DNA from 2 places in the Streptomyces sp. NPDC053048 genome. Region 1 is predicted to be linked to the other one. Evidence: riboswitches for the same ligand, from Rfam matches in the RefSeq annotation. Region 1 holds a riboswitch; the other holds the start of a gene.
The links. Region 1 has a riboswitch for S-adenosylmethionine ahead of thrC (threonine synthase). Riboswitches for the same ligand answer to the same signal wherever they lie in the genome.
Positions count from the first base shown of each region.

Region 2: linked by a shared signal. The riboswitch ahead of ACIG36_RS03740 (aminotransferase class V-fold PLP-dependent enzyme) and the one ahead of thrC (threonine synthase) in region 1 are both predicted to bind S-adenosylmethionine.

Region 1 is NZ_JBITZS010000009.1:269,137-284,397, forward strand. It holds gene ACIG36_RS24955 (cold-shock protein) at 211-417, opposite strand; gene ACIG36_RS24960 (MoaD/ThiS family protein) at 853-1,128, opposite strand; gene thrC (threonine synthase) at 1,197-2,522, opposite strand; SAM riboswitch class I at 2,540-2,682, opposite strand; gene ACIG36_RS24970 (glucosyl-3-phosphoglycerate synthase) at 2,902-3,849, shown strand; gene ACIG36_RS24975 (trehalose-6-phosphate synthase) at 3,891-5,366, shown strand; gene otsB (trehalose-phosphatase) at 5,375-6,214, opposite strand; gene ACIG36_RS24985 (DUF3263 domain-containing protein) at 6,290-6,550, opposite strand; gene ACIG36_RS24990 (ABC transporter substrate-binding protein) at 6,561-7,823, opposite strand; gene ACIG36_RS24995 (SIS domain-containing protein) at 8,028-8,951, shown strand; gene ACIG36_RS25000 (ROK family protein) at 9,146-10,144, shown strand; gene nagA (N-acetylglucosamine-6-phosphate deacetylase) at 10,144-11,298, shown strand; gene ACIG36_RS25010 (1-phosphofructokinase family hexose kinase) at 11,418-12,332, shown strand; gene ACIG36_RS25015 (class II fructose-bisphosphate aldolase) at 12,428-13,276, shown strand; gene ACIG36_RS25020 (CBM35 domain-containing protein) at 13,273-14,220, opposite strand; gene cdgB (diguanylate cyclase CdgB) at 14,364-15,261, opposite strand, start outside.
Region 2 is NZ_JBITZS010000001.1:757,777-773,037, forward strand. It holds gene ACIG36_RS03705 (Ig-like domain-containing protein) at 1-189, shown strand, start outside; gene ACIG36_RS03710 (hypothetical protein) at 211-612, opposite strand; gene ACIG36_RS03715 (heme-copper oxidase subunit III) at 828-1,448, shown strand; gene ACIG36_RS03720 (c-type cytochrome) at 1,516-2,325, shown strand; gene ACIG36_RS03725 (Rieske 2Fe-2S domain-containing protein) at 2,322-3,380, shown strand; gene ACIG36_RS03730 (cytochrome bc complex cytochrome b subunit) at 3,377-5,023, shown strand; gene trpD (anthranilate phosphoribosyltransferase) at 5,176-6,240, shown strand; SAM riboswitch class IV at 6,327-6,443, shown strand; gene ACIG36_RS03740 (aminotransferase class V-fold PLP-dependent enzyme) at 6,573-7,946, shown strand; gene ACIG36_RS03745 (Lrp/AsnC family transcriptional regulator) at 7,960-8,241, opposite strand; gene ACIG36_RS03750 (rhomboid family intramembrane serine protease) at 8,238-9,044, opposite strand; gene ACIG36_RS03755 (hypothetical protein) at 9,201-9,452, shown strand; gene ACIG36_RS03760 (NYN domain-containing protein) at 9,473-10,846, shown strand; gene ACIG36_RS03765 (NlpC/P60 family protein) at 11,109-12,185, shown strand; gene ACIG36_RS03770 (hypothetical protein) at 12,234-13,475, shown strand; gene ACIG36_RS03775 (glycosyltransferase 87 family protein) at 13,651-14,895, opposite strand; gene ACIG36_RS03780 (glycosyltransferase family 4 protein) at 15,081-15,261, shown strand, end outside.

The DNA.
Region 1 (15,261 bases):
CGTCGACTCAACCCAAGGTGGCAGCGGGGGCACCTCCCAGCGTTGGCTGGGGGCGCAAGCGACTCGGGACATCCCACGTCCTGCCCAGCTTTGCGCCCGCGCATGCACGCGACACGCGACACGCACGGGCGCACGCGCGAGGGGCCCGCACCTTCTGGTCGGAAGGTGCGGACCCCTCGGCAGCCGTATAGCCGGGTCGATGCGTCGCGATCAGCCGGCGGCCAGCCTCACCATGTCCGCCTGCGGCCCCTTCTGGCCCTGCGAGATCTCGAACTCGACTCGCTGCCCCTCCTCGAGGGTGCGGTAGCCGTCCATCTGAATCGCGCTGTAGTGGACGAAAACATCCGCACCACCGTCGACCGCGATGAAGCCGTACCCCTTCTCCGCGTTGAACCACTTGACGGTGCCCTGAGCCATGCCTAACTCCCCTATTACTGGCCCTTGCACAGGACCGCACTTCGCGGACCCGGGTCAGACCTCACCCCCAGACAGGTTGGAGGTGTGCGCCGGAACGCGTCGACCGCGGCTGAATGTATCTGCACGGATGCCGTCTGCAACAGGTCACTCGGACGAGAATTCCAGGTGCGGCCGATCGGTTATTCGTACCGATTTCCGCAGCTTCCCGGGCAAGTCGGACCGGGCATAACGCAACCAACCCGACAAATCGCGCAGGTGTTTCGCGCACAACTTGACGGGTTCTCATATGCGTTCGGTGGTGACACCGGCGGGGGAACGCCTCAACTGTATCGCGGCTCAACAGGCGGAATCGCCCCGTCCGTTTTACGGGCGGAGCGATTCCGGGGAAATCTGCAGGAACCCTGAGAAAGCCTCAGGCCATTGATCGGCGTCCGGTCAGCCGCCGGCGACCGCGGGAATGATCGACACGCCGGCCCCGTCGGGCGTGGCCGCGGCCAGCCCGCCCTCGAAGCGCACGTCGTCGTCGTTGACGTACACGTTGACGAACCGCCGCAGCTTCCCGGCGTCGTCGAGGACGCGGGCGGCGATGCCCGGGTGGTTCGCCTCGAGCGAGGCGATGACCTCCTGCAGGGTGCCCCCCTCGGCGGAGACCTCGGCCTGCCCATTGGTGTAGGTGCGCAGGATGGTGGGAATGCGAACGGAAACGCTCATGGTGGAGTCACCCTTCGGGAAGCGGAAGAGGCGGAAGAGAAAGAAGGAATGCTGTGGGCCCGCGGACGTCAGCGGCCGGCGAGCCCGGCGGCGCGGAACGCCTCCAGCGACGGCCGGATGGTCGCCGTGGGCCCGGCCGCGACGGCGTCGAGCGTCTTGAGCCCGTCCCCCGTGTTGAGCACGACGGTGGTCAGCGAAGGATCGAGCACCCCGCTCTCCAGCAGCTTGCGCGTCACGCCCACCGTGACCCCGCCCGCCGTCTCCGCGAAGATCCCCTCGGTGCGGGCGAGCAGCTTGATCGCGTCCACGATCCGCTCGTCGTCGACGTCCTCGACGGCGCCGCCCGTGCGCCGGGCGATGTCGAGCACGTACGGACCGTCCGCGGGGTTGCCGATGGCGAGGGACTTGGCGATCGTGTCCGGCTTCACCGGCCGGACCACGTCGTGGCCGTCCTTGTACGCGCGGGAGACCGGCGAGCAGCCCTCCGCCTGGGCGCCGAAGATCCGGTACGGGCGGTCCTCGACCAGGCCCAGCGCGATGAGCTCCTTGAGCCCCTTGTCGATCTTCGTCAGCTGTGATCCCGACGCGACCGGCACCACGATCTGGTCCGGCAGCCGCCAGCCCAGCTGTTCGCAGATCTCGTACGCCAGGGTCTTCGAGCCCTCCCCGTAGTAGGGGCGCAGGTTGACGTTGACGAAGCCCCAGCCCTCGCCGAGCGGGTCGCCGATGAGCTCGGAGCAGAAGCGGTTGACGTCGTCGTAGGTGCCCTCGATGCCGACGAGGTCGCCGCCGTAGACGGCGGCCATGACGACCTTGCCCGCCTCCAGGTCGTGCGGGATGAAGACGCAGGACGCGAACCCGGCACGGGCCGCGGCCGCGCCGACGGCCCCCGCGAGGTTGCCGGTCGACGAGCAGGACAGGGTGGTGAAGCCGAAGGTGCGGGCGGCCTCGACGGCGATGGCGACGACGCGGTCCTTGAAGGAGTGCGTGGGGTTGCCGGAGTCGTCCTTGATGTACAGCCCGCCGGTCACGCCCAGTTCGGCGGCGAGGTTGTCGGCCTTGACGAGCTGGGTGAAGCCGGGGTTGAGGCCGGGCCGGTCGGCGACGTCGGCGGGGACGGGCAGCAGCGGCGCGTAGCGCCAGATGTTCGGCGGGCCGGCCTCGATCCGGGCGCGCAGTTCCGCCGCTGCGCGGGGCCCGCCGGCCGGGAGCTCGTAGGCGACCTCGAGCGGGCCGAAGCAGGAGGCGCAGGCGAAGACGGGGCCGAGGTCGAAGCGCTCGCCGCACTCGCGGCAGGAGAGCGCGACGGCGGGGCCGAAGGCGCCGGAGGCTGATGTTTTCGAGTCGGCTCCGCCGACGGGGGAGGTACGACTTTCAACGGCTTGGACAGCCATGGAGGCGAGGCCCTTTCTCCTCATCTTCCTCGCGGCGAACCTCGCCACGAGACGGAATTGGCACCTTCCCCGCCGGGAGCCTCGCGTCTGATGACCGAGACCGGCTGGAGGGTTGCCGGGGCTTCAACGGGCCGTGTCCCTCTGCCCCTCTGGATGAGCGGTATGGCGCTGGGCATGGCCCAGGCGTTTGTTCGCGCGACGACCCCGACATGCGACGGCTGTCCGCGTTGTTCAAGACTGTAACGGAAGGGGTGGCCGAGTTGGAGGGCCGTCCGCACCGCGAGACGCGTCACAGGGCGCGCTGATACACGCGATACAAGCGAGAGAACCGATGCGAGCCGATACGGGCCCGCACATGCCGATGCAAGGAGTCGTACAGGTGCTGGAAGAGGTGGAGCGCTGGCTGGCCCGGCGATCCTGGTCCGCAGCCGACCGTCCGCTCGACCAGCTGCTCGACGCGAAGGCCGCGACCGGCCTGACCGTCAGCGTCGTCCTGCCGGCGCTCGACGAGGAGGCGACGGTCGGCGACATCGTGGCGACGATCCGCCGCGAGCTGATGTCGGACGCCGTGCCGCTGGTGGACGAGCTGGTGGTGCTGGACTCCGGTTCCACGGACCGCACCGCCGAGGTCGCCGCGGCGGCCGGGGCCCGTGTGGTGCACCGTGACGAGATCCTGCCCCGGCTGCCGGCGCTGCCGGGCAAGGGCGAGGTGCTGTGGCGGTCGCTGCTGGCGACGAGCGGTGACGTCGTGTGCTTCGTGGACGCGGACCTCAGGGACTTCTCGCCCGCGTTCGTGTCGGGGATCGTCGGTCCGCTGCTGACCGATCCGGACGTGCACTTCGTCAAGGCGATGTACGACCGCCCGCTCGGCGAGGCGCCGGGCCAGGGCGGGCGGGTGACGGAGCTGGTGGCCCGGCCGCTGCTCAACCTGCACTGGCCGCAACTGGCGGGCTTCGTGCAGCCGTTGGGCGGCGAGTACGCGGCCCGCCGCGAGCTGCTGGAGCGGCTGCCGTTCCCGGTGGGGTACGGCGTCGAGCTGGGCCTGCTGGTGGACGCGCTGCACACGGTGGGCCTGGACGCGCTCGCCCAGGTGGACGTGGGGGTGCGCAGGCACCGGCACCAGGACGGCCGGGCGCTGGGCCGGATGGCGGCTGCGATCTACCGCACGGCGCAGCTCCGGCTGGCCCGCGGCCATCTGGTGCGTCCGGTGCTGACCCAGTTCGAGCGCACGGCGGAGGGGTTTGTGCCGCGTACGTACGCGGTGGACACGGAGGAGCGGCCTCCGATGGCGGACATACCGGAGTACGCGCAGCGGCATGCCGCGTAAGCGTACGTTTGAGCGGTTCTTCCGGGGGCAAGGCTGGCGTCATGGTCGTTGAGCACACGGACACCGCGCCGGGCCTCGCCCCCGCGCCGATCGTCGTGGCCTCGAACCGGGGCCCCGTCTCGTACCGGCGGGGCGCGGACGGCTCGCTCGTGCCGGGGCGGGGCGGCGGCGGGCTGGTCTCGGGGCTGAGCGCCATAGGCCTGGACGCGGGTGCGGTGTGGGTGTGCGCCGCGCTGGGCGACGGCGACCGGGCGGCGGCCCGGCGCGCGGGCCGAAGACTCGACGCGGCCGACACCGGCGGCCACCGGGTGCGGATGCTGGACATCGACGAGCGGACGTTCGCCGCCGCGTACAACGGGGTGGCCAACTCGGTGCTGTGGTTCGTGCACCACCTGCTCTGGCAGACCCCGCTGGAGCCGTCCTTCGACGCGGACTTCCGGGCGCAGTGGGCGGCGTACGAGGCGTACAACACCGCTTTCGCGGACGCGATCGCCGAGGAGGCGGCCCCCGGTGCCTGTGTGCTGGTGCAGGACTACCACCTGACCCTGGTGCCGGGCCTGTTGCGCGTGCGCCGCCCGGATCTGCGGATCGGGCACTTCTCGCACACCCCCTGGGCGCCGCCGGACTACTACCGGCTGCTGCCGGACGACGTGGCCGAGCAGGTGCTGCGGGGTGTGCTGGGCGGCGACCGGGCGGCGTTCCTGACCAGGCGCTGGGCGGAGGCGTTCGCCGCGTGCTGCGAGCGGGTGCTGCCCGGCGCGGAGGTGGTGCGCGAGGACGGGGTGGCGACGCGGGTGCTCTTCGAGGGGCGCGAGACCCGGCTGGGCGTGCACGGGCTGGGCGCGGACGCGGACTTCCTGCGCGAGCGCGCGCACCGCCCGGACGTCGAGGAGCGGCTGGCGGCGCTACGGCGGCAGATCGGGCCGGGCCGCCGGACGATCGTGCGGGTCGACCGCACCGAGCTGTCGAAGAACATCGTCCGCGGTCTGCGCGCCTACCAGCGGCTGCTGGAGGACCGCCCGCAGTGGCGCGGCAAGGTCGTGCACATCGCCTTCGCCTATCCCTCGCGGCAGGATCTGCCGGTCTACCGCGACTACATGGCCGAGGTCGCCCGGCTCGCCGAGGAGATCAACTCCACGTACGGCACGGCGGACTGGCAGCCGGTGGCCCTGCAGATGGAGGACGACTTCCCCCGGTCCCTGGCCGCCTACCGGCTGGCGGACGTGGCGCTGGTCAACCCGATCCGCGACGGCATGAACCTGGTCGCCAAGGAGATCCCCGTCGTCTCCGACCACGGCTGCGCGCTGGTGCTGTCGCGGGAGGCGGGCGCGGCGGCCGAGCTGGGCGACGAGGCGATCCTGATCAACCCCTACGACGTGGAGGCCACGGCGCGGGCGCTGCACATCGCCCTGCTGATGGACCCGGGCGAGCGGGAGGAGCGGACGAAGCGCCTGGCGGCCGCGGCGACGGCGCTGCCTCCGGCAAGGTGGTTCCTGGACCAGCTGGGGGCGCTCTAGGGGGTGTCTCAGCCGGTCTTCTCCGCCAGCCCCTCCACCAGCCCCACGACACCGGCCGGGCCGTCGACGACGAGGTCGGCCCGTTCGGCGAGCGCGGCGACCTCGGCGCTGCCGCTGCACACGAGGGTGCCGGGCAGGCCCTCGGCGCGCAGCTTCTCGACGGCCGCGTAGGCGGCGAGGTCGCCGAGGTCGTCGCCGGCGTACAGGACGGAGCCCGCGCCGACTTCGCGGACGTACTGGGCGAGGGCGACGCCCTTGTCCATGCCCGGCGGGCGCAGCTCGAGCACCAGGCGTCCGGGCTCGACGATCAGTCCGTGGCGGGCGGCGAGGTCGCCGAGCGGGCCGCGCAGGGCGTCGAAGGCGGCCTGGGGGTCGTCGGCGCGGCGGGTGTGCACGGCGATGGCACGGCCCTTGTCCTCGACCCAGGTGCCGTGCCAGGCGCCGGACGCGTCGAGCACACCGGGCAGTTCGCCCTGGACGGCGGCGACGCCCGGGTGGGGGGCGGGGGCGCGCACGGTGCCGGTCACGGCGTCCCAGCGCTCGGCGCCGTAGTGGCCGAGGACGACCAGGTGCTCCAGGCCCGCGACGCCGGCGAAGCCGCCGAGGCGCACCGCGACGCCGGCCGGACGGCCGGTGATCACGGCGACGGAGCGCAGGCGGGGCGCGAGGCGGGAGAGGGCGGGCACGGCGCCGGGGTGGGCGCGGGCCCGTTCGGGGTCGGGCACGATCTCGGCGAGGGTGCCGTCGAAGTCGAGCGCGATGACGGCGTCCGCGGGTCGCGCGAGCAGTGCGGCCAGTCCGTCGCGGCCGGCGGCGGTGACGGGTTCCGGGAGGGGGTGGCTGCCCATGCGGCCGACCCTACCGGGGCGCCCCGCGCCGGGGCGGGCAGTTGTACGGGTTGGTACGTGCGGGCCCGGCGGCGGTCAGCGGCGGGCGCGGCGCTCGTCGCGCAGGCGGCGCAGCCGGTTGACGGTGACGGGGTCGTGGGCGAGGGCGCGCGGGTCGTCCAGGAGGGCGCCGAGCAGCTGGTAGTAGCGGGTCGGCGTGATGCCGAGCCGCTCGCGGACGGCGCGTTCCTTGGCGCCCGGTCCCGGCCAGCTCTGCCGTTCCAGGGCGAGCACGGCGCGGTCCTGTTCGGACAGGCCGCCCGGCTCGCCCCGGTTCTCGTCGGTTCCGGCGTTCATGCCGCCAAACCTAGCGGTCCGTGCTGTTGGCGAGCTCCGTGGCCAGCGCCTCGCGCTGGATCTCGCCGAGGACGGCGGCGGGGTCGCCGCCCTTGCGCACGGTCGAGCCGATCTTTTCCTTGATCGTCTTGCTGACCGAGGCCCAGGAGGTCTTGTTGGCGGGGTAGAACTCGGCGTTGGTCAGCTGCTGCAGGAACTGCCACAGGTCGCTGTTGGCGCGGCTCTCCTTCATCGCCTCGGCGGCGCTGGTGGTCACCGGCAGCAGCTTGTACTCGGTGGTGAAGGACAGCACGTTGTCCTTGGTGAAGACGTAGTCGAGGAAGGTGCCGATCTGCTCGCGGTGGCCGTTCCGCTTGAACGCCATCATCCAGTCGGCGACGCCCATCGTCGACTTGGACAGGCCCTTGACGCCCGGCAGCGGCGCCATGTCGAAGTCGATGCGGCCGGCCCTGGCCTGCTGCATCAGGGTGGGGTGGCCGTTGAGCATGCCGACGTCGCCCTTGCAGAAGGCGTCGAAGACCTCCTGGCGGTTGGTGCGGGCGGGGTCGCCGGAGCCGGCGAGGCCCTGGCCGACCAGCTCGTCGCGCAGCCAGGTGAAGGCCTTGATGTTCTCCGGCGAGTCGAGGGAGTAGCTGCCGTCCTGGTTGGTGTAGCCACCGCCCGCGCTCAGCATCCACATCATCGTCTCGGCGGGTGCCTCCTCCGGGCCCAGCGGCAGGCCGAAAGGTATCTTCACGCCGATGGCCTTGAGCTTCTTCGCGGCGGCCTGGATCTCGTCCCAGCTCGTGGGGGCCTTGGCGATGCCGGCCTTGGCGAACAGCTTCTTGTTGAAGAACAGCAGGCGGGAGCTGGAGACGAACGGGATGCCGTACTGCACCCGGTGCACCTCGCCGGCCTTGGCGATCGACGCCATGAAGTCGGCCTGGGTGGGGATGGAGAGCATCTGGTCGGCGCTGTAGAGCTTGCCGGTCGCGGCGAAGTCGGCGTACGCGCCGATCTGCGCGATGTCGGGGGCCTTGCCGCCGGCGACCATCTCGGCGACCTTCTTGTCGACCTCGGTCCAGCTGTAGACCTCTACGTCGATCTTGATGCCGCTGTGTTCCTTCTCGAACTCACGGGCGAGGTTCTCCCAGTACTTGCGGGAGCTGTTCTCCTCCTTGTCCCCGTAGTCGGCGGCGACCAGCTTCAGCCGCTTGTCACCACCGGGGGTGTCGGTCCCGCACGCGGTCAGCACCGGTGCCAACGTCGCCGTGGCGGCACTTGCCGCCGTCATGCCCAAGAACCGCCGCCGCTGCACTACTGCTACCCACCTTGTGGTTCGTGTGTTCGTCCCGTGGAGACCGTGAGTCTCTCCCGCGCGCCACCTTACGGTCTACGTTTCCGGCGTTGCGCTTCGGTATCGCCGTAGGGCTCTTCCCCCAGGTCACGGGCGACTGCTATGCACGGGACGACACAAGATCGCACCCAGAGGAGCAGCATGAAGCCTTCCCTCACGGCCCGCGAACTGTCCACGCAGCCCGACGCCTGGCGCCGGGCGGCGGCGACCGCACCCGGCACGACGGGCTTACCGCGACCGGGCGAGCGGGTGGCGGTGACCGGCTGCGGCACGTCCTGGTTCATGGCGCAGGCGTACGCGGCACTGCGCGAGGCGGCGGGCCAGGGCGAGACGGACGCGTTCGCGGCGTCGGAGTTCCCGGTGTCCCGCACGTACGACCGCCTGGTGGTGATCACCCGCTCGGGAACGACGACGGAGGTACTGAACCTGATCGAGGAAGTGGGCAAGCGCCGAAAAGTCTTCGCACTGACGGCCGACCCGAACAGTCCCGTCATGCGATCGGGGGCGGAGGTGGCGGTACTGGACTGGGCGGACGAGGAGTCGGTGGTGCAGACGCGCTTCGCGACCACCGCGCTGGCGTGCCTGCGCGCCGGGCTGGAGGCCCACGGGGGACTGCCCGCCGGGGTCAAAACAGTGACGGAGGCGGCGGCCGATGCCGAGGCGGCACTCGCCGCGCCGCTGCCGGACGCCGCGCCGGCGGCGGAGCAGTGGACGTTCCTGGGCAGCGGCTGGACGTACGGGCTGGCGCTGGAGGCGGCCCTGAAGATGCGCGAGGCGGCCGGCGCATGGACGGAGGCGTACCCGGCGATGGAGTACCGCCACGGCCCGCTGGCGATCGCCGGCCCGGGCAGGGTGACATGGGGATTCGGCGAGCTGCCGCGGGGCCTGGCGACCGATGTGACGAGGGCAGGGGGCACGCTGCTCGGCGAGGACGCCTGGGGAGGCGAGGACCCGATGGCGACCTTGACGAGGACCCAACGCCTGGCGGTACGGGTGGCCGAGGCAAGGGGCTTGAACCCGGACGCACCGAAGAACCTGACGCGGAGCGTGATCCTGGCCCAGTGAAACGGACCCGCACCCGGCATCCGGCGGGAGGGGCCGGGGCGGGACGGCACCACAACGCACTCGGCCCGCACAACGCACTCGCCCCGCACAACGCACTCGCCCCGCACAACGCACCCGCCCCGCACAACGCACCAACCCGCACCCCACCGGCGAGTGGACTAGACCTTTCGCACCGGCCGGGCGAAACTACATGGGTGAAACACGTCATCGCCCTCGATGTGGGCGGCACCGGAATCAAGGCTGCCCTGATCGGCCCGGACGGCACGCTGCTGCACGAGGCCCGTCGGCCGACGGGCCGAGAGCGCGGCCCGGAGGCCGTCGTCGCCGGCATCCTGGACTTCGCCGCCGAGCTCCAGGAGCTGGGCCGGACCCGGTTCGGCGAGCCCGCGGTGGCCGCCGGCGCAGCCGTCCCCGGCATTGTCGACTCCGCGACCGGCACGGCCGTCTACTCCGCCAACCTCGGCTGGCGCGACCTGCCCCTGCGCGACGCCCTCAGCGCCCGCCTCGGCGGCATACCCGTCGCCCTGGGCCACGACGTGCGCACCGGCGGCGTGGCCGAGGGGCGCGTCGGCGCCGGCAAGGGCGCCGACCGCTTCCTGTTCGTCCCGCTGGGCACCGGCATAGCGGGCGCGATCGGCATCGACGGCCGCATCGAGGAGGGTGCCCACGGCTACGCGGGCGAGATCGGCCACATCGTGGTGCGCCCCGGCCCTGACGGCGAGTCGTGCGGCTGCGGCAGCCGCGGCTGCCTGGAGACGCTGGCCTCCGCGTCGGCGGTCTCCCGCGCGTGGGCGCGGGCGAGCGGCGAGGCGGACGCGGACGCCGCCGACTGCGCGAAGGCCGTCGCTTCGGGTGACCCGCGCGCGAGCGCGGTCTGGCAGCACGCGGTCGACGCGCTCGCCGACGGCCTGGTCATCGCCATCAGCCTGCTCGACCCGCGCACGCTCATCATCGGCGGCGGGCTCGCCGAGGCGGGCGAGACGCTGTTCACGCCGCTGCGCGCGGCGGTGGCGGAGCGCATCACGTTCCGCAAGCTCCCCCGCATCGTCCCGGCGGCCCTCGGGGACACCGCCGGCTGCCTGGGCGCGGGCCTGCTCGCCTGGGACCTGCTCGACCTCGCCGTGCCCACGCAGGCCACCTACTCACGGGCCTCCCACTCACCGGCCACCCACTCAACGGAGGTATCCCCCTGATGGTCGAACGAACGGTTCTCGCCGGCGCCCGCGTGGTGCTGCCGACCGGGGTGGCGGAAGGGGGCCGCGTCACGGTGGAGGACGGGCGCATCGCGCACGACGTGCCGGGCGAGTCGCCGACCCTGGACCTCACCGGCCACACGATCGTCCCCGGCTTCGTCGACATGCACCTGCACGGCGGCGGCGGGGCGTCGTTTTCCAGCGGCACGGCGGAGGAGGCGCTCACGACGATCCGTACGCACCGCGCGCACGGCACGACCACGATGATCGCCTCGACCGTCACGGGTGACCTGGACGACCTCGCCCGGCAGGCGGCGGTCCTCGCGGAGCTGACCCAGCAGGGTGACCTGGCGGGCATCCACTTCGAGGGCCCGTTCATCTCCGCCAACCGCTGTGGCGCGCACCAGCCGGAGCTGCTGCGCGACCCGGACCCGGCGGACGTGCGCAAGCTGGTCGACGCGGCGCACGGTGCGGCGCGCATGATGACGCTCGCGCCGGAGCTGCCGGGCGGCCTGGAGTCCGTGCGCATGCTCGCCGACCTCGGCGTGATCGCGGCGGTGGGCCACACCGACTCCACGTACGAGGCGACGCTCGACGCCATCGAGGCGGGGGCGACGGTCGCCACCCACCTCTTCAACGCGATGCCGGGGCTGCTGCACCGCGCGCCCGGCCCGGTCGCGGCGCTGCTGGAGGACGAGCGGGTCACCGTCGAGCTGATCAACGACGGCACCCACCTGCACCCGGCCGTCCTGGAGCTGGCGTTCGCGCGGGCGGGCGCGGACCGGGTCGCGTTCATCACCGACGCCATGGGCGCGGCGGGCATGAACGACGGCATGTACTTCCTCGGGCCCATGGGCGTCGAGGTCAGGGACGGCGTCGCCCGGATCGCCGACGGCCCGACGGCGGGCTCCATCGCGGGTTCGACGCTCACGCTGGACACCGCGTTCAAGCGCGCGGTGACCATCGACAAGCTGCCGCTCGAGGACGCGGTGCGGGCGCTGTCCACCAACCCGGCCCGGCTGCTGGGCCTGTCCGACCGGATCGGCTCGCTGGAGCCGGGCAAGGACGCGGACCTGGTGGTGTTCGACGGTTCGTACGATCTGGTGGGCGTCATGCGCCGGGGCGAATGGCTGGTTAGGCCTGAAGTGCGGTAATTTTTCCGCACGTTGAACAGCGGCTGCAGGTCAGGAGGTCTGGGCCTGCAGCCGCTGTTTTGGCATGATCGCTGGCGCGGTCGACACCCGGGTCGTCCCGGTCGAGGAGAGAGGCGCCGATGATCCTCACGGTCACGCTCAACGCCGCGCTCGATCTGACATATCGCGTCCCACAATTGCGCCCGCACACCTCGCACCGCGTCACTCGCGCCGCCGAACGCCCCGGCGGCAAGGGCGTCAACGTCGCACGGGTGCTGGCGGCGCTGGGCCACGAGACGGTGGCCACCGGCTTCGCGGGCGGCGCCACGGGCGACACCGTGCGCGGACTGCTGGCGGAGACCTCCGTCACCGACGAGTTCGTCCGCATCACCGGCACCACGCGCCGCACGGTCGCCGTCGTGGACGGCACGACGGGCGACACCACCCAGCTCAACGAGACGGGCCCCGACGTGACGCCCGCCGAGTGGGCCGCGTTCGACGACCGCTACACCCATCTCCTGCGCGACGCCCGCGCGGTGGCCCTGTGCGGCAGCCTGCCGCCGGGCGTGCCGGTGGGCGCGTACGCCCATCTCGTACGTGCCGCCCGTGCCCGGCGCGTCCCGGTGCTGCTGGACACCAGCGGCGAGCCGCTGCGGCGCGGCATCGCCGCCCGCCCGGACGTGGTCAAGCCGAACGCCGCCGAACTGTCGGCCCTGACCGGCACCACCGACCCCCTGCGCGCCACGATGGCGGCCCGCCGCCGGGGCGCCCACGCGGTGGCGGCGTCCCTGGGCCCGGACGGCATGCTGGCCCTCACCCCCGACGGCACCTGGCGCGCCACCCCACCGAAGCCCTTGCCGGGCAACCCGACGGGAGCGGGTGATTCGGCGGTGGCGGGCCTCCTGTCGGGCTGGTCGGACAACCTGCCCTGGCCGGACCGCCTGGTACGGGCGGTGGCCCTGTCGGCGGCAACGGTGGCGGCCCCGGCGGCGGGCGAGTTCGACGCGGGGGTGTACGAGAAGCTGCTGGGGAAGGTGAGGGTGGCCGAGGTCTGACGGCCTAATTTCAGCCCGTCCGGCGTTTGAGGACAAAGGGGGTCCGGGGCGAAGCCCCGGTTACGGGAAGGGGCGGGGTGGGGGAAAGAAACCCCATGACACTCACCCGCACCGCAGACCTCATGACCACGGGCAAAGCCGTAGCGGCCTTCAACGTCATCACCCTCGAACACGCCGAGGCCATCGCCACCGGCGCCGAGGCGGCGGGCGCCCCGGCCATCCTCCAGATCTCGGAGAACGCCGTGAAGTTCCATGGCGGTGACCTGGCCCCCCTGGCCGCCGCCACGGCCGCAGTGGCCCGCGCCTCGAGCGCCCGCCTGGCCCTGCACCTGGACCACGTGGAGAGCACGACCCTGCTGCACTCGGCCGCCGCCCACGACTTCAGCTCGGTGATGTTCGACGCCTCGAAGCTCCCCTACGGGGACAACGTCAAGGCGACGGCGGCAGCGGCCCGTTGGGCCCACGAACGCGACCTGTGGCTGGAAGCCGAACTGGGCCGCATCGGCGGCAAGGCGGGCGACGCCCACACCCCCGGCATCCGCACCGACCCGGCCGAGGCGGCGGCCTACGTGACCGAAACGGGCGTGGACGCCCTGGCGGTGGCGGTCGGCACCTCACACGCGATGACGGAACGCACAGCCACCCTCGACCACACCTTGATCACAGCCCTCCGCGCGGCGACGGGCGTCCCCCTCGTCCTCCACGGCTCGTCGGGCGTCCCGGAGTCCGAACTCCGCCGCGCGGTGGCGGCCGGCATGACGAAGATCAATGTGGGAACGGCCCTGAACACGGCGTTCACGCACGCGGTGAGGACCTACCTCGACACCCACCCCACGACGGTCGACCCCCGCAAGTACCTGGCCCTTGCCAGGGAGGCCATGGCTCGAACGGTGGCAGGGTTCTTGCGGACGGTCGGAGACTCCGGAAGCCGGGAGCAGTGCTAGCCCTCCGAGAGCCAGACCTGGTCGAGGTGGGACTCGCACGAGTTGCCGGACTCGCAGGAGAATTTGAGGACGTTGGTGCCCTTGTTGAGCGTCACCTGGACCCAGCTGGTGAACCAGCCGCGCTCCCAGTCACCCGGCTTGGCACCATAGTTCTTCATCTTTATGGGGGTGAAGGTCTTGTTGCCGTTCGCCCACGTGGTGAGGTTGGCGTCCTTGCCGGGTACGCCGTAGCGGAGGTTCAGCCGGTAGTTCCCGGCCTTCTCCACGTCCACGGTCCATTCGACGGCCGCGCCCGTCTGATTCATCCCGGTGATGTACGTCCCGCCGTCGGCCTGAGCACCCTGCACAGACTTCTCGGTGCTGGCGCCCCCGCTCAGGCGCAGGCTCGCGGCGTCGCGCTTCTGCAGGCCGTTGGCCGACGGGTTCTTGGGCGGGTCGCCCTTGTCGTTCTTCTTCTTCGACTCGTCGGGCTTGCCCGAGTCGTCCGTGACGACCTTGCTGCTGTCGCCCCCGGCCTGGGAGCCGCCCTTGTCGCCCGAGCTGTTCGTCATCACGGCGACGCCGATGCCACCGGCCACGACCAGGACGACGGCTATCGCCGCTATGAGCAGCCCGCGCCGCTTCGGCCGGTCACCCGCGCCACCGCCGTGACCACCGTGCCCGCCCGAGCGGGACGCGGCCGCGCCGCCCGGCAGGGTCTCGGGGGCCGAGTAGTGCGGGTTGGGCTGCGAAGCGGCGGCGCGCTGCGCGGCGGGCTGCTGGCCGTACTGGCGGGAGCCCACCGGACGTACCTGGTTGTACGACGTTCGGGGAACACCCGGCTGGCGGCCGGCGGTCTGGCCCTGGCCACCCTCGGTGGCCCCGTCTCCGCCCTCCGAGCGGTACAGGTAACCGAACGGGTCGTCGTTCTCCGGCGTCCCGGTGCCATTGTTACCGGCCGTCATCCCCTGTCACTCCCCACATGGTGTGCCCATCGGCGCCCACGCTCGTACGCACGGTCGGCGGCGGTGCCGCATCGGCGCAGCCTACCCCGACCCGGCCGGATCACGCCGTGGTCCAGACCGCACCAACAGGTGCAAACCCGCACTCACCCGGCGCGTCTGCCCGCCTTCGCGCGCGACCGTTTCTCGATGTACATCCGCTGATCGGCCGAGCGCAGCACCTCGTCGGCGGACATTCCGCAGCCCGCCCAGCCGATCCCGAAGCTCGCCCCGACCCGGACCGCCCTGCCGTCCACCCTTATGGGCGGAATGATCGCGTTCCGTAGCCGGACCGCGAGATCCTCCGCGTCGGCCTGCCCCAGCCCGTCGGCCAGCACCACGAATTCGTCACCGCCGAGGCGGGCGACCGTGTCGCCGTCGCGCACACCGTTGCTCAGCCGGTGGGCGACCTCGATCAGGACGGCGTCGCCCGTGTGGTGCCCGAACCTGTCGTTGATCGACTTGAAGCCGTCGAGGTCGCAGAAGAGGACGGCCAGCCCCTTCGTGCCGTCGGCGCCGTCCTCGTCGGGGGCGATGGTGTGCTCGTGGTGGTCGTACGGGCCGCCGGGCACGCCGCCGGCCACGCCGCCGAAGTCGTCGGGGACGTAGTCGGGCCCGGCGACATCGGCACCGAAGCCGTGCCCGTGCGGGCCGCTGTCCCGATGGGCGTGCCCCCCGTAGCCCGCCGCCGCCACGCCCGCGGCGCTCTCGACCTCGGCGAAGCCCTCGAGGTGGCCGTAGGGCCCGGACGCCGCCGAGTGCGTCTCGCTGCCGGGCGGCCGGGCGCACAGCCGGCTGCTCAGGCGGGAGCGCAGCTCGGCGCTGTTGGGCAGCCCGGTCAGCGAGTCGTGGCTGGCGCGGTGGGCGAGCTGCAGCTCGTGCCGCTTGCGCTCCTCGATGTCCTCGACGTGGGTGAGCAGGAAGCGCGGCCCGTCGGCGGCGTCGGCGACGACGGAGTTGCGCAGCGAGACCCAGACGAACGTGCCGTCGCGCCGGGCGAGGCGC
Region 2 (15,261 bases), on a different contig from region 1:
GACAACGTCCGCGTCGGCGACGTCGTCAAGGTCGTCGGCAGCGCCGGCGCCACCATGACGCCCTTCGACAACGGCTTCGGCGACTGGAACATGCCGTGGAAGCAGTGGCGCGAGGGCAGCGCCCTGACGGCCGGCAAGCGCGAGGGGACGAGCCCCGCCGACGTGGCCCGGCTGCGGCCCCGTCTCTAGGCGCGCCCCCGGAACCGGGCCTCAGGCGTCCACGCCCAGGCGTTCGCGCAGCAGCCCGGCCAGCGCCTCGGCGAACGCCACCGGGTCCAGCGGATGGGTGACGGCCGCGTCCGCCCGGCTCCAGGTGGCCAGCCAGGCGTCCTGCGGACGGCCCATGAGCAGCAGCACGGGCGGGCAGCGGAACACCTCGTCCTTCAGCTGCCGGCACACCCCCATGCCGCCCGCGGGCGCCGTCTCGCCGTCCAGGACGCACACGTCCACCCGGTGCTCCTCGAGGGTCCTCAGCACGGCGGGCAGGGTCGCGCACTCCAGGTACTCCACCGGTGGGACGTCGGATGCGGGGCGCCGTCCGGCGGCCAGCCGCACCTGCTCGCGCGTGCTCGCGTCGTCGCTGTAGACCAGCACCGTGGCGGTCGGCTGCATCGTTCCTCCATGCTCGTGGGCAGGTGGCGTCGTTGCGGCGGATGCTACTCCGCGAGCATGGTCCACGAGGAGGGTTCGGCAGGGCCCGGACGGCCCCGGAAGCGGCCCTTCCTTCCTTTGGGGGACGCTCCCAATGGGCCGTACGAGCAGGGCATACCGTCTTGACACACCGAACGGCACCCCCCGGAGTGAGCGCGAGATAAGCGACCGACATAATGTCGGTCGTGGCGACTGCAACAGCAACAGATACCGGGCACGCACACCCGTCGGTCAATCGACCGAACCTCACCAGCGTCGGAACCATCATCTGGCTGAGTTCCGAGCTGATGTTCTTCGCGGCCCTCTTCGCGATGTACTTCACCCTGCGATCGGTGACCGGTGCCGAGCACTGGAAGGAAATGGCGTCCGCGCTGAACCTTCCCTTCTCGGCCGCCAACACCACGATCCTGGTGCTCTCCTCCCTCACCTGCCAGCTCGGCGTCTTCGCCGCCGAGCGCGGCGACGTGAAGAAGCTGCGCATGTGGTTCGTGGTCACGTTCGTGATGGGTGCCATCTTCATCGGCGGCCAGGTCTTCGAATACACCGATCTGGTCAAGCACGAGGGCCTCTCGCTCTCCTCCGACCCGTACGGCTCGGTGTTCTACCTGACGACCGGCTTCCACGGCCTGCACGTGACGGGCGGTCTCATCGCCTTCCTGCTGGTCCTGGGCAGGACGTACGCGGCCAAGAGGTTCACCCACCACCAGGCCACAGCGGCCATCGTCGTGTCCTACTACTGGCACTTCGTCGACGTGGTGTGGATCGGCCTCTTCGCCACGATCTACTTGATCAAGTAATCGGTCCTGTCCGCACCGGACCAATCAGTCCAGATCGACGCAGAAGATCCTGACACCGGGGTAATCCGTGAAAAAGCTCTCCGCACGACGACGCCATCCGCTGGCGGCGGTCGTCGTCCTACTCTTCGCGCTGGCGGTAACTGGGGGGCTGTACGCCGCGTTCGCGCCGGCGGACACGGCCAAGGCCGATGACACCGCCCAGTCCCTCGCCATCGAGGAGGGCAAGAAGCTCTACTCCGTGGGTTGCGCAAGCTGCCACGGCACCGGCGGTCAGGGCACCACCGACGGGCCGAGCCTGGTCGGCGTGGGTTCCGCCGCCGTCGACTTCCAGGTCGCCACCGGCCGCATGCCGCTGCAGCAGCAGGGCGCCCAGGCGCCCCGCAAGAAGGCCATCTACACGCAGGCCGAGATCGACCAGCTCGCCGCGTACATCGCCTCCCTGGGCGCGGGCCCCTCGGTCCCGACCAAGAGCCAGTACAGCCCCGAGGGCGCCGACATCGCCAAGGGCGGGGAGCTCTTCCGTACGAACTGCGCCCAGTGCCACAACTTCACCGGCAAGGGCGGCGCGCTCTCGAACGGCAAGTACGCCCCTGACCTCGAGGACGTCAACCCCAAGCACATCTACGAGGCCATGCAGACCGGCCCGCAGAACATGCCCTCGTTCCCCGACACCACCATGTCGGAGCAGAACAAGAAGGACGTCATCGCGTACCTCGACACGGTCAACAGCAGCAAGGCGGAGAGCCCGGGTGGCCTCGAACTGGGCGGGCTCGGCCCGGTCAGTGAGGGTCTGTTCGCGTGGATCTTCGGCCTGGGCGCGCTGATCGCCGTCGCCATCTGGGTCGCCGCCCACACCGCCAAGGCCAAGAAGTCATGAGTAGCCAAGACATTCCAGAAGAGACCCTGCCGAGCAAGCAGGGCGACGCGCACGAGGGTGTCGTAGCAGCGACCGCCGGCGACCCGTTCGCCGACCCGGGCCTCCCGCCGCACGAGCCCCGCATCCAGGACATCGACGAGCGGGCCGCCAAGCGCTCCGAGCGCGTGGTCGCGTTCCTGTTCACGCTGTCCATGCTGGCCACGGTCGGCTTCATCGCCGCCTATGTGACGCTGCCGGTCGACAAGATCGTCTACGTCTTCCCGATCGGTCACATCAGCGCGCTGAACTTCGCGCTGGGCCTGACCCTCGGCGTGGCGCTGTTCTGCATCGGCGCGGGCGCGGTCCACTGGGCCCGCACCCTGATGTCCGACGTCGAGCACGCGGACGACCGCCACCCGATCGAGGCCGAGCCCGAGGTCAAGGCCAAGGTCATGGCCGACTTCAAGCAGGGCGCGGAGGAGTCGACCTTCGGCCGCCGCAAGCTGCTGCGCAACACCATGTTCGGCGCGCTGGCCCTGGTGCCGCTCTCCGGTGTGGTCCTGCTCCGCGACCTCGGTCCGCTGCCGGGCATCAAGCTCCGCAAGACCGCCTGGTCCGAGGGCAAGATGCTCATCAACCAGAACACGCTGCAGCCGCTGCGTCCCGAGGACATCGCGGTCGGCTCCCTCACCTTCGCCATGCCCGAGGGCATGAAGGAGGAGGACCACGACTTCCAGAAGGAGATCGCCAAGGCGGCCCTGATGATCGTCCGGCTCCAGCCGGAGAACATCAAGGACAAGCGCGAGCTCGACTGGTCGGCGGACGGCATCGTCGCGTTCTCCAAGATCTGCACGCACGTCGGCTGCCCGATCAGCCTCTACGAGCAGCAGACGCACCACGTGCTGTGCCCGTGCCACCAGTCCACCTTCGACCTCGCCGACGGCGGCCGGGTGGTCTTCGGCCCGGCCGGTCACGCCCTGCCGCAGCTGCGGATCAAGGTCAACGACAAGGGCTACCTTGAGGCCATGGGCGACTTCGCTGAGCCCGTCGGTCCTGCCTTCTGGGAGCGCGGATGAGCAACAACACGCAATCGACCGGCGCCACCGCGCCGGGCCGCCGCAAGGCGCCCGCCGGCGAGCGGGTCGCCGACTGGGCCGACGGCCGGCTGGGCATCTACAGCCTGGCCAAGGCCAACATGCGGAAGATCTTCCCGGACCACTGGTCCTTCATGCTGGGCGAGGTCTGCCTCTACAGCTTCGTGATCATCATCCTCACGGGTGTGTATCTGACGCTGTTCTTCCACCCGAGCATGAACGAGGTCGTCTACCACGGCTCGTACGTCCCCATGCAGGGCATGCGGATGTCCGAGGCGTTCAAGTCGACCCTCGACATCAGCTTCGACGTCCGTGGCGGTCTGCTCATCCGGCAGATCCACCACTGGGCCGCGCTGATCTTCCTCGCGGGCATGTTCGTGCACATGATGCGCGTCTTCTTCACCGGTGCGTTCCGCAAGCCGCGTGAGGTCAACTGGCTGTTCGGCTTCCTGCTGTTCGTCCTGGGCATGTTCACCGGCTTCACCGGTTACTCGCTCCCGGACGACCTGCTCTCCGGCACCGGTGTCCGCTTCATGGAGGGCGCGATCCTGTCCGTGCCGATCATCGGCACGTACATCTCGATGTTCCTCTTCGGCGGCGAGTTCCCCGGCTCGGACTTCGTGCCGCGGTTCTTCTCCATCCACGTCCTGCTGCTGCCGGGCATCATGCTCGGCCTGCTGGTGGCGCACCTGATCCTGGTCTTCTACCACAAGCACACGCAGTTCCCCGGCCCCGGCCGGACGAACAAGAACGTGGTCGGCATGCCGCTGCTGCCGGTCTACATGGCCAAGGCCGGAGGCTTCTTCTTCCTGGTCTTCGGTGTCATCGCGGCCATCGCGGCCATCGCCACGATCAACCCGATCTGGTCCATCGGCCCCTACCGGCCGGACCAGGTCTCCACCGGCGCCCAGCCCGACTGGTACATGGGCTTCGCCGAGGGCCTCATCCGTGTGATGCCGGGCTGGGAGATCAACGTCTGGGGTCACACGTTCGTCCTGGGCGTGTTCATCCCGCTGATCATCTTCCCGCTGGTCCTGGGCGCGATCGCGGTCTACCCGTTCATCGAGTCCTGGGTCACCGGCGACAAGCGGGAGCACCACCTGCTGGACCGCCCGCGCAACGCCCCGACGCGCACCGCGTTCGGCGCCGCGTGGATCGCCGCGTACTTCGTGATGCTCGTCGGTGGTGGAAACGACCTGTGGGCCACCCACTTCCACCTGTCGATCAACGCCATCACCTGGTTCGTCCGCATCGGCTTCTTCGTGATCCCGGTCCTGACCTTCATCGCCACGCGCCGGATCTGCATGGGTCTCCAGCGCCGCGACAAGGACAAGGTGCTGCACGGACGCGAGTCCGGCATCATCAAGCGCCTGCCGCACGGTGAGTTCGTCGAGGTCCACGAGCCGCTCTCGCAGGAGCAGCTGCACACCCTCACCGCGCACGAGCAGCCCCGGCCGCTCGAGCTCGAGCCCGAGGTCGACGAGAACGGTGTCGCCCGCAAGGCGGGCGCCGGCCAGAAGCTCCGCGTGAAGCTCTCCAAGGGCTTCTACGGCGAGGGGACGCACATCCCCAAGGCCACCGCGGAGGAGTACCAGGAGATCACCAGCGGCCACGGCCACCACTGATCCCCTACCGCTGATCACTGATCGCCACGGCGAGAGCCCCGTCCAGGCCCTGGACGGGGCTCTTCGCTGTCCCCGGAGCTGGATAGGCTTGAGCGGGAATCAGCGGACCCGTACGCGGTCCCGCCACGGACCGACCACCAGGAGTGTGGACCATGAACGTTGCGACCCCGGCAGGCGGCGAGCGCTCGGTGGCCCACACCTGGCCGGGCGTACTGGAGGCACTGCTCAACCGGGTCGACCTCGGCGCCGACGAGACCGCCTGGGCCATGGACCGCATCATGCGGGGCGAGGCCACCGACGCGCAGATCGCCGGGTTCGCGGTGGCGCTGCGCGCCAAGGGCGAGACGGTCGCCGAGATCTCCGGCCTGGTACGGACGATGTACGCGCACGCCAACCTCATCGAGGTGCCCGGCCCCAGCGTGGACATCGTGGGCACCGGCGGCGACAACGCCAGGACCGTCAACATCTCCACCATGTCCTCGATCGTGGTCGCCGGCACCGGCGCCAAGGTCGTCAAGCACGGCAACCGCGCCGCCTCCTCCGCCAGCGGCGCCTCGGACGTCCTGGAGAAGCTGGGCGTCAACCTCGACCTCAGCCCGCGGCGGGTGGTGGAGGTGGCCGAGGAGGCGGGCATCACCTTCTGCTTCGCGGTCAAGTTCCACCCGGCGCTGCGTCATGTGGCGCCCGCCCGGCGCGAGCTGGGCATCCGCACGACGTTCAACGTGCTCGGCCCGCTGACCAACCCCGCCCGGGTGCGGGCCCAGGCCACCGGTGTGGCCGACGCCCGGATGGCGCCGATCCTGGCCGGGGTGCTCGCCGAGCGCGGCTCCTCGGCCCTGGTCTTCCGCGGCGACGACGGGCTGGACGAGCTGACCACCACGGCCACCTCGAGGGTGTGGGTGGTCCGGGACGGCGCGGTGCGCGAGGAGGCCTTCGACCCCCGGGACGTGGGCATCGACCTGGTGCCGGTGGAGGCCCTCAGGGGCGCCGACGCCTCGTACAACGCGGACGTGGCCCGACGGGTGCTGGCCGGCGAGACCGGGCCGGTGCGGGACGCGGTGCTGCTCAACTCGGCGGCGGCGCTGGTCGCGCTGTCACCGACGGACGCGCCGCTGGTGGACCAGATCCGGGCGCAGATGGCGCGCGCGGCGGAGTCCATCGACTCCGGTGCGGCGCGCGGGGCGCTCGAGCGGTGGGTTTCGGCCAGCAACGCCTGAGCACCGACGGCGGTGCGGCGAGGGCGCGGTCCGCGATGCGGACCGCGCCCTTGTGCATTCAAGATCGTGTGGCATGATGCTGGCCAGGTCACGAGTGACAGCGATACGGCCCCGGCCTGCTGTCCGGCAACCCTCCTTCCGTGGCGGGGTGCCCCGGGTGATGACCGGGCCGCAGGCAGTCAGGCCTGCGGCAAGCGCGGATCCCTCGCCAGGGATCCTGGTTGCCGAGGGAGCTCCTTCCGTGATGCAGCGAATGCGATAGGGCCGACGGCCCCTTTTCCGGTTTTCCGGTATTCCCCAACCCTTTTCGCTTCCCGCCGGGAGAATTCGCCATGTCCGCATGCCCTGCCACCGACGTCACCGACATCTCCACCGCCGCGCCGCTGCCCGTTCTGGGCAGGGACGTTCTCGTCCCCCTGGTCACCGGCGGGGAGGTGACCTATGCCGCGCTCGACTACGCCGCCAGCGCCCCGGCCCTGCAGCGCGTCTGGGACGACGTCGCCGCGTACGCGCCGTACTACGGCAGCGTGCACCGCGGCGCCGGGTACCTCTCGCAGCTGTCCACGGACCTGTTCGAGAAGAGCCGCGCGGACGTCGCCCGGTTCCTCGGCTGCCGGGCGGGCGACCAGGTGCTCTTCACCCGCTCCACCACCGACTCGCTCAACCTCCTCGCGGCCGCACTGCCCGCCGGCTGCCGGGTGTTCGTCTTCGAGACCGAGCACCACGCGGCGCTGCTGCCGTGGGAGCGCCGCGCGGACGTCGAGGTGACCTGCCTGGACGCCCCGCGCTCCCCCCGCGAGGCCGTCGAGGCGCTGGAGCGGGCGCTGGCCGACCGGGAGCCCTACGGCCCGGCCCTGGTCTGTGTGACCGGTGCCTCCAATGTGACCGGCGAGCTGTGGCCCGTCAGGGAGCTGGCGGCGGCCGCGCACGCGCACGGCGCGCGCATCGTGCTGGACGCCGCGCAGCTGGCGCCGCATCACCCGGTGGACATCGACCGGCTGGACGTCGACTGGGTCGCGTTCTCCGGGCACAAGCTGTATGCCCCGTTCGGCGCCGGGGTGCTGGCCGGGCGGGCCGACTGGCTGCGGGAGGCCGAGCCGTACCTGGCGGGCGGCGGCGCGAGCCGCGCGGTGACGCGGGGCGCGGACGGCACGGTCGGCGTCGACTGGCACGCCGGCGAGGCCCGTCACGAGGCCGGTTCGCCCAATGTCATCGGCGCCTACGCCATCGCCGCGGCCTGCAGGGCGCTGGAGGAGGCGGGGTTCGAGCGGCTGGTGGAGCGCGAGCGGCGGCTCGTCGAGCGGGTGCGCGCGGGGCTGGCGGCGGTGCCGGGGGTGCGGGTGCTCTCGCTGTTCGGCGACGACGCCCCGCGGGTGGGCGTCATCTCGTTCGTCGTGGAGGGCTGGAACACCTCGCACTTCGCGGCGGCGCTGTCCGCCGAGTACGGCATCGGGGTGCGCGACGGCCTGTTCTGCGCCCATCCGCTGGTGCGGACCCTGCTCGGCGGTGAGCGGGACGCCCCAGGCGAGTGCGGGGCGCCCGGCGAGGGGCCCTCGCTCGGCGCGATCCGGGTCAGCTTCGGGGCGGGCACCCCCGACGAGCACGTCGAGCGTTTCACCGGGGCCGTGCGCGAGCTGGTCGAGAACGGCGCGCGGTGGCGCTACCGCACCGAGAACGGCCGGTGCGTGCCGGACACCTCGGCCTGAGCCGGCGGCCGGGTCAGCTGTCGAGGCCGATGGCGAACGCGGCCTCGAGGTCGTGCTGGGAGTAGGTGCGGAAGGCGATGTGCGTCTCGGTCGAGGCGACGCCCGGCACCTTGCTGATCCGGCCCGGGATGACGTCCGCGAGGTCGTCGTGCCGGGCCACCCGCACCATCGCGATCAGGTCGTGCGCCCCGGTGACGGAGTAGACCTCGCTGACGCCCTCCAGCGCGGCGATCTTCTCGGCGATCTCGGGGATCCGGTCCACGTCGGTCTTGATGAGCACGATCGAAGTGATCACGTCGGTCTGTCTCCTTCTGCGGACCTGGCTGAGCGTTTGACTCTACCGAGGCCCCGGCGACGTCGGTCCGGGAGGCCCCGTCGGCCCGCCGTTCCGGCCGGGGGTCCGGGGGTTGTCCCCCGGGAAGACACAGTAGTCGCATGCGCACGGCTGACCCAGGCGTAGCCGAAGCCGAGGCAGAAGCCCAGGACGTGGGCCAGATAGGCGACCCCCGGGCGCCCGGCGTCGGTGCCCGTCGCCAGCCACTGCAGCACGAACCAGAACAACAGTACGGCCCAGGCGGGGAAGCGCAGCGGCAGGAAGAAGAGGAACGGGAAGAGGCTGGTGACCCGGGCTCTGGGGAAGAGATAGAGGAACGCGCCGAGCACCCCGGAGATGGCTCCGGACGCACCCACGAGCGTGCGGCCGGAGTGGGCGTGCACGGCCGCGTAGCCGAGCAGGGCCAGATATCCGGTCACGACGTAGCACAGCGCGAAGTCGGTGCGGCCCATGCGTGCCTCGGTCATGGCGCCGAAGACGTAGAGGAAGAGCATGTTGCCGAGCAGATGCAGCCAGTTGCCGTGCACGAACAGGGCCGTCAGCGGAGTGAACAGAGCCGGCAGGGAGCCGTGCCACAGCTCCCTGGGCACCACCCCCCACCGCTCGAAGTGGGCGGTCTGGGCCGACAGCAGTTCCGGCCCGGTGCCGTAGACGGGAACGAGGCCGGACGCCGGGCCGGCGAGGAAGACCACGCCGCAGACGGCCAGGACGGTCCAGGTCACCCAGGGACCGTTCCGGCGGGGGCGCCCTGCCGTTCTGATCATGGCCAGATCATGGCGTACCGGGCGCAACCGGCACAGAGTGCCTCGCCGGTCCGTCCCCCGGACCCCGGGGCACCGCGCCCGGCGACCGGCAGGCCGTAGGGTTACCAGGAGCACTCCCGGTCAGACGTTGTCAGACGAGTGAGGACGGACGAGACGATGGGCGTTCCCCAGCCGGCATCCGGCACCCGGTGGCGCTGCACGCTGTGCGGCAACCTGACCCGCTTCGACGTGACGCGTTCGACCAGGGCCGTCGAATTCGTCCACCTCGATCTGGCCGGGGAGCCCAGGGTGGAGGAGCGCGAGATCGTCAGTGAGACGATCGAGTCCGTGCGGTGCCGCTGGTGCAACGCGGTCGACCAGATCGAGCTGGTGGACCGGCCGGGCGCGAGTACGACGAGTACTACCTGAAGAACGGGAGCGATGAAGCGGTGGCGGAGCACACGGACGACGTGGAGGCGGCCGGTGACGCCGGCGGGGCCGACGACGGCGTCAGCGAGGTGCTCGACCGGCCACTGCCCGAGGGGATCAGACGGCGGGTCATCGGCCTGGTCGCCGAGGCGTTCGGCGGCCTGACCGTCGCCGAGCTCCCCGCCCAGCTGAGGCAGTACGCCCGGTTCACCCCGAGCCGCCGGGCCAAGTTCGCCGGCAACGCCATGGCGGCCGCCGTGGAGAGCGACACCGTCTTCCGGCAGCGCATCTCCGCGCGGCTGCGCGAGGCGGGCTCGGAGCTGGCCCAGGCGCTGGACGCCGGTTCGCCGCCCGCGGCCGCGGACCCGGAGGACGTGGCGGCCATGGCCTTCGTGCTGCGCCCCACCGGCTGGGTCAAGCTGGTCACGGCCGCCGGCGAGGAGGCCCAGCGGGCGAGCGCCGAGCGGGCGGGCGAGGAGGCCCAGCGCGAACTGCGGCGCCTGCGCGCCCGGCTGGCGGCGGCTCAGGACGAGACCCGGGCCGAGGCCGAGCGCCTGCGGGCGGAGCTGGAGACGGCACGCAAGGAGGCCGAGTCGCTGCAGCGCAAGCTGCGCAGCGCGGTCAGCGACGTGCGGCGCGGCGAGGCGGCCCTGCGCAGGACGCAGGCCGAGCTGGAGTCCGTCCGCGCGGACGCCGCGGCCGAGAAGGCGGCCGCCTCCGGCGAGGTGCGGCGCGTCAAGGCGCGGCTGGCGGAGGCCGAGGGCGCGCTGGAGGCGGGCCGCCGGGCGGTGCGCGAGGGACGCAGCGTGGAGGACATGCGGCTGCGACTGCTGCTGGACACGGTGCTGGACGCCGCCCAGGGGCTGCGCCGCGAGCTGGCGCTGCCGCCCGCCTCGATGCACCCGGCGGACACCGTGGACGCGGTGCAGCCGGGCACGATGACCCCCAAGGACATCGCCACGCGCGCCCTGTCGGAGACCGACCCGGCCCTGCTGGACCAGCTGCTGGCGCTCCCTCAGGCGCACCTGGTGGTCGACGGCTACAACGTCACCAAGACCGGCTACCCGACGATGCCGCTGGACAAGCAGCGGCTGCGGCTGCTGGGCGGGCTGGCGATGCTGGCCGCGCAGACCGGCGCCGAGGTCACCTGCGTCTTCGACGGCGCCGAGCTCGCCGCGCCGGTGCTGCTGGCCCCGCCGCGCGGGGTGCGGGTGCTGTTCAGCAAGCCCGGGGTGACGGCGGACGAGCTGATCCGCCAGCTGGTGCGGGCCGAGCCGCCGGGCCGCCCGGTCGTGGTGGTCTCCACCGACCGCGAGGTGGCGGACGGCGTCGCCAAGGTGGGGGCGCGGCCCGTCGCCTCCGCCCTGCTGCTCAAGCGGCTCGCCCGGACCTGAGGCCCGTCAGGCGGGCGCGCGCGGGTCACCGCCTGCGCGGCGCGCCACACCCCCCGTTCGGGCGAACCGCCACCGCGCCGCCTTGATGCCCCGCCCCGCCCGTGACCTGCGTCTTGGGCGGGGCGTCGGTTTTCCCGCCGCGCGCGGTCTTTGAACCGGCGGTGAGCGCGCCGCTACTGTCTGGCGCGCGGTGCCCGCCTGTCGTCCGCCCGCACCCGAAGGCGGCAGGGTCCGCGCACAGTGGAAGGGAGTGCGGCACGCAGTGGCGTTCCATCGCCGTCCTTCGCAGTCCGGCCCCAAGCAGCCCGGCACCGGCCGGGGCGTCCGGGTCACCGTCCTGTCGGCCGCCGTGGCCACCGCGGCGGCAGCCCTGACGAGCGCCCCGGCGACCGCCAGGCCGGGGGGCCCCGCCGACGGGAGCGAGGCGTCCGGGACGGTGAAGTCCCGGCTCGACCGGCTCTACGAACAGGCCGAGCGGGCCACCGAGAAGTACAACGCCGCCGGGGAGCGCACCCGAGCGCTGCGCGAGCGGGTGGAACGGGCCACCGACCGGGTCGCGCGCGGCCAGGAGAAGCTCAACCGGATGCGCTCCGACCTCGGCATGATCGCCACCGCCCAGTACCGCAACGGCGCCGTGGACCCCGCCCTGGAGCTGCTGCTGTCCTCCGACCCCGACGGCTACCTCGACAAGGCCTCCACCCTCGACCGCATCACCGGCCGCCAGGCCGAACAGCTGCGGGCCGTGCTGGCGGCGCAGCGCGGACTGCGCCAGGAGCGGCAGGAGGCCACCCGCACGCTGGCCGAGCTGGAGCGCAGCCGGCGGGCCGTCGAGGCGCACAAGCGGGAGGTCGAGGGCCGCCTCGCCGCCGCGCGCAGGCTGCTGAACTCGCTGCCCGAGGCCGACCGCGAGGAGTACGCGCGCTCCTCCCGCTCCGGAGAGCGCTCCGGCGGCCCGTACCGGGCACCCGCCCTGCCGCGCCTGTCCGAGGTCTCCGGCCGGGGCTACGCCGCCGCCATGGCGGTGCGCCAGGCGATCGGTTCGCCCTATGCCTGGGGGGCCACCGGGCCGGGTGCCTTCGACTGCTCGGGGCTGATGCAGTGGGCGTACGGGCGGGCCGGGGTGGGCCTGCCGCGCACCTCGCAGGCCCAGCGCAACGCCGGGCGCCGCGTCTCGCTGGCCGAGGCCCGCCCCGGCGACCTGGTGATCTACCGGGACGACGCCAGCCACGTGGGCATGTACGTGGGCAACGGGCAGGTCGTGCACGCCCCCTACCCCGGCGCGCGGGTGCGCTACGACCCGGCCGACATGATGCCGATCTCCTCCGTCACCCGCCCCTGAGCGTGCCCTGACCCCGGCCGGCGGCCACCGGGCTCGTACGATGCGGGCGTGACGGGCAGGCAGCGGAGTGGACGGCGCACGGTGTGCGGCCTGGCGGCACTGCTGCTCGCCCTGCAGGCCCTCACCGGCTGCGGCTCCGGCGCCCCGCCCGGCCCCGAGGGCCGCACGGAGAACGCCGACCGGGGCGTGCAGCGCCTGCTGGACCGCTGGGGCACGGCCGTCCGGAACCGCGACGAGAGCGCGTACCTGGCGGCCGTCGACCCGGCCGCCGGCGGCTACCGCGACGAGCGACGGCAGGTGTTCGCCAACCTCGCCGCCGTGCCGCTGGCCTCCTGGGAGTACCGGCTGGTGCGCACCGGGCCGGCCGCGGGCGGCCGCACCGCGGCCGAGGCGGAACTGCGGTACCGGCTGGCCGGATACGACACGGCACCGGTCACCACCCCGGTGCGGCTGACGCTGGCGCGGCGCGCGGGGCGCTGGTACGTGGCGGGCCAGGACACCCGCGAGGGCGGCGGGCAGCTGTGGGAGCAGGGCGCGGTCACGGCCGTGCGGGGCAAGCGCAGCCTCGTCCTCGCGGTGGGCCAGGACCAGGAGCGGCTGCGGGCGCTGGCGGACCTCGCCGACCGGGCGGTGCCCGCGGTCGAGTCGGCCTGGCGCGGCCCCTGGGCCCGGCGCGTCGTCGTCGAGATGCCGGCCTCGCTGAGCCGGATGGCGGCGCTGCTGGGGGCGCCCGCCTCCCACTACCGGGGCATCGCGGCGGTGACCACGGGCGAGGTGGGCGGCGCGGGCGCGGCCCCCGCCGACCGCATCATCGTCAACCCCGAGGCGTACGGGGTGCTCGGCGGCTTCGGCCGCCGGATCGTGCTGACGCACGAGACCGCCCACGTCGCCACCCGCGCCGCGACCTCCGCGGCCACCCCGCTGTGGCTCTCCGAGGGCTTCGCCGACTGGGCCGCCTACCGCGGCACCGGGCGCACCGCCCGGCAGGCCGCGCCGGAACTGGCGGCCGCCGTCGCGGCGGGGCGCGCGCCGCAGAAGCTGCCGGAGGACGCGGAGTTCGGCTTCGCGGGGGAGGCGGGGCGGCTGGCGCGGGCGTACGAGGAGGGGTGGCTGGCCTGTCGGATGATCGCGGAGGAGTGGGGGGAGGAGAGGCTGGCCGCGTTCTACCGGGCCGTGGGCTCGCGGAAGCGGCGGGGTGGGGCGGTGGAGGGGGCGGTGCGGGATGTTCTGGGGGTGGACATGGGAGGTTTCACGGTGCGGTGGCGGGAGTACGTGGCGAGGGCCTTTTGATTCCCCCACCCCGCCCCTTCCCGTAAGGCCTCAAACGCCGGCCGGGCTACTGTGCTCTGGCCTCAAACGCCGGCCGGGCTACTGTGCTCTGGCCTCAAACGCCGGCCGGGCTACTGTGCTCTGGCCTCAAACGCCGGCCGGGCTGAAGAGCCCGGTCGGCGTTTGAGGCCAGTGGTCACCCCGGCACCAGCGCCGACTCCCGTTCCGCCGGTGGTTCCGGTTCTTCCTCCTCCGTCGCCGGGCGGTCGGTGACCGTCTCGCGCCACAGGCGCGTGCAGGCGATCAGTGTGGCGGCGACGAGCAGGCCGTTGCGCAGGGTCAGCGTCGCCACGCCCAGCTTGTCGCTGGCGACGACGTGCGAGAACCAGATGGGGAACTCCAGCTGGGTCAGCGGCGCGGCCAGGAGGACGAGCAGCACCGGGAGTTGCCGGCGGGGCGTGCGCATCGTGACGCAGACGGCGGCCAGGCCGATCAGCCACACCATGTACTGCGGGCTGATGACCCGGCTCGTCGTGGTGAACAGCAGCACGGCCGCGAACGCGGCGTCGTAGGGCGTCGTCGCGCTGAAGCGGCGGGCCCGCATCCGCCACAGCACCAGCCAGGCGAAGGCCAGCAGGCTCAGGCCCAGCGCGAGGGCGCTCACCGCGTGGACGTGCCGGCCCAGGAACTCCACCGAGCCGTAGTTCAGCCGCGCCTTGCCGTGCCAGCCGAAGTGCCGGGCCAGGTGGAAGACCAGCGCGCCCAGCGACTCGACCTCGGTGCCCCGGTCGCGCTGGAAGGTCAGGAAGGCCAGCGCGCCCGGCATCGCCGCCGCGAAGAACATCGTCAGGCCCGCCGCCGTGACCAGCGCCGCGCTCCACGTCGAGCGGGTGCGCGGGCCGCGCGGCGTGCCGATGAGCAGCAGCACCGGCCAGACCTTCAGCAGCGCCCCGAAGCCGACCAGGGCCCCCGACAGCCGGGTCCGCCGGGCGGCGGCCAGCAGCGCGGCCACCGCGACGGCCGTGACCATCACGTCGTAGCGGGCGTAGACGATCGGCCCCAGAAGCGGCACCCCGATCACCCAGACCCATACGCCCGCCCGGCCGCGCCCGCCGCCCCGGACCGCGTACAGCAGCATCCCCATGACAGCCGCGTCGGCCAGCAGGCACAGCACGAAGAACGCCGGGGCGTAGCCGAGGAACGGCAGCAGTCCGGGGGCGAGCACCGCCAGCGCGGCCGCCGGCGGGTACTGCCAGGTGACGTCGTCGTACGGGAAGATGCCGGTGCGCAGGACGCCGTACCAGCCCTGGTAGATCACCTCGATGTCGACGGAGACGTCCGAGCCGGGCATCTCCCACACCCGGAACACGCACATCATCAGAACGGCCCGGGTGACGGCCCACACCACGATCGAGAGCCGCAGACCAGTGCCCGCCACCATCGTTCACCTCGTCCCTTCGGGTCGGCACGACGCCGCTACGTGTCGTACGCGTTCCGTCACTGCAAGGAATGATGCCGCCCCGGGCCCGCGCACGCGACGACATGGCGGGGGCGCGTCCCCCGGATCCGCCGCCCCGGGGGCACCCCCGGCGGCGGGCCGCGGCGCACCCGGTACTGTCGGCGGCGATGCACAAGACCCTCATCGTCACCAATGACTTTCCGCCGCGCCCCGGCGGCATCCAGGCCTTCCTGCACAACATGGCGCTGCGCCTGGACCCGGCGAGCATCGTCGTCTACGCCTCCACCTGGAAGCACGGCCGCGAGGGCGCGGAGGCCACGGCACGGTTCGACGCCGAGCAGCCGTTCC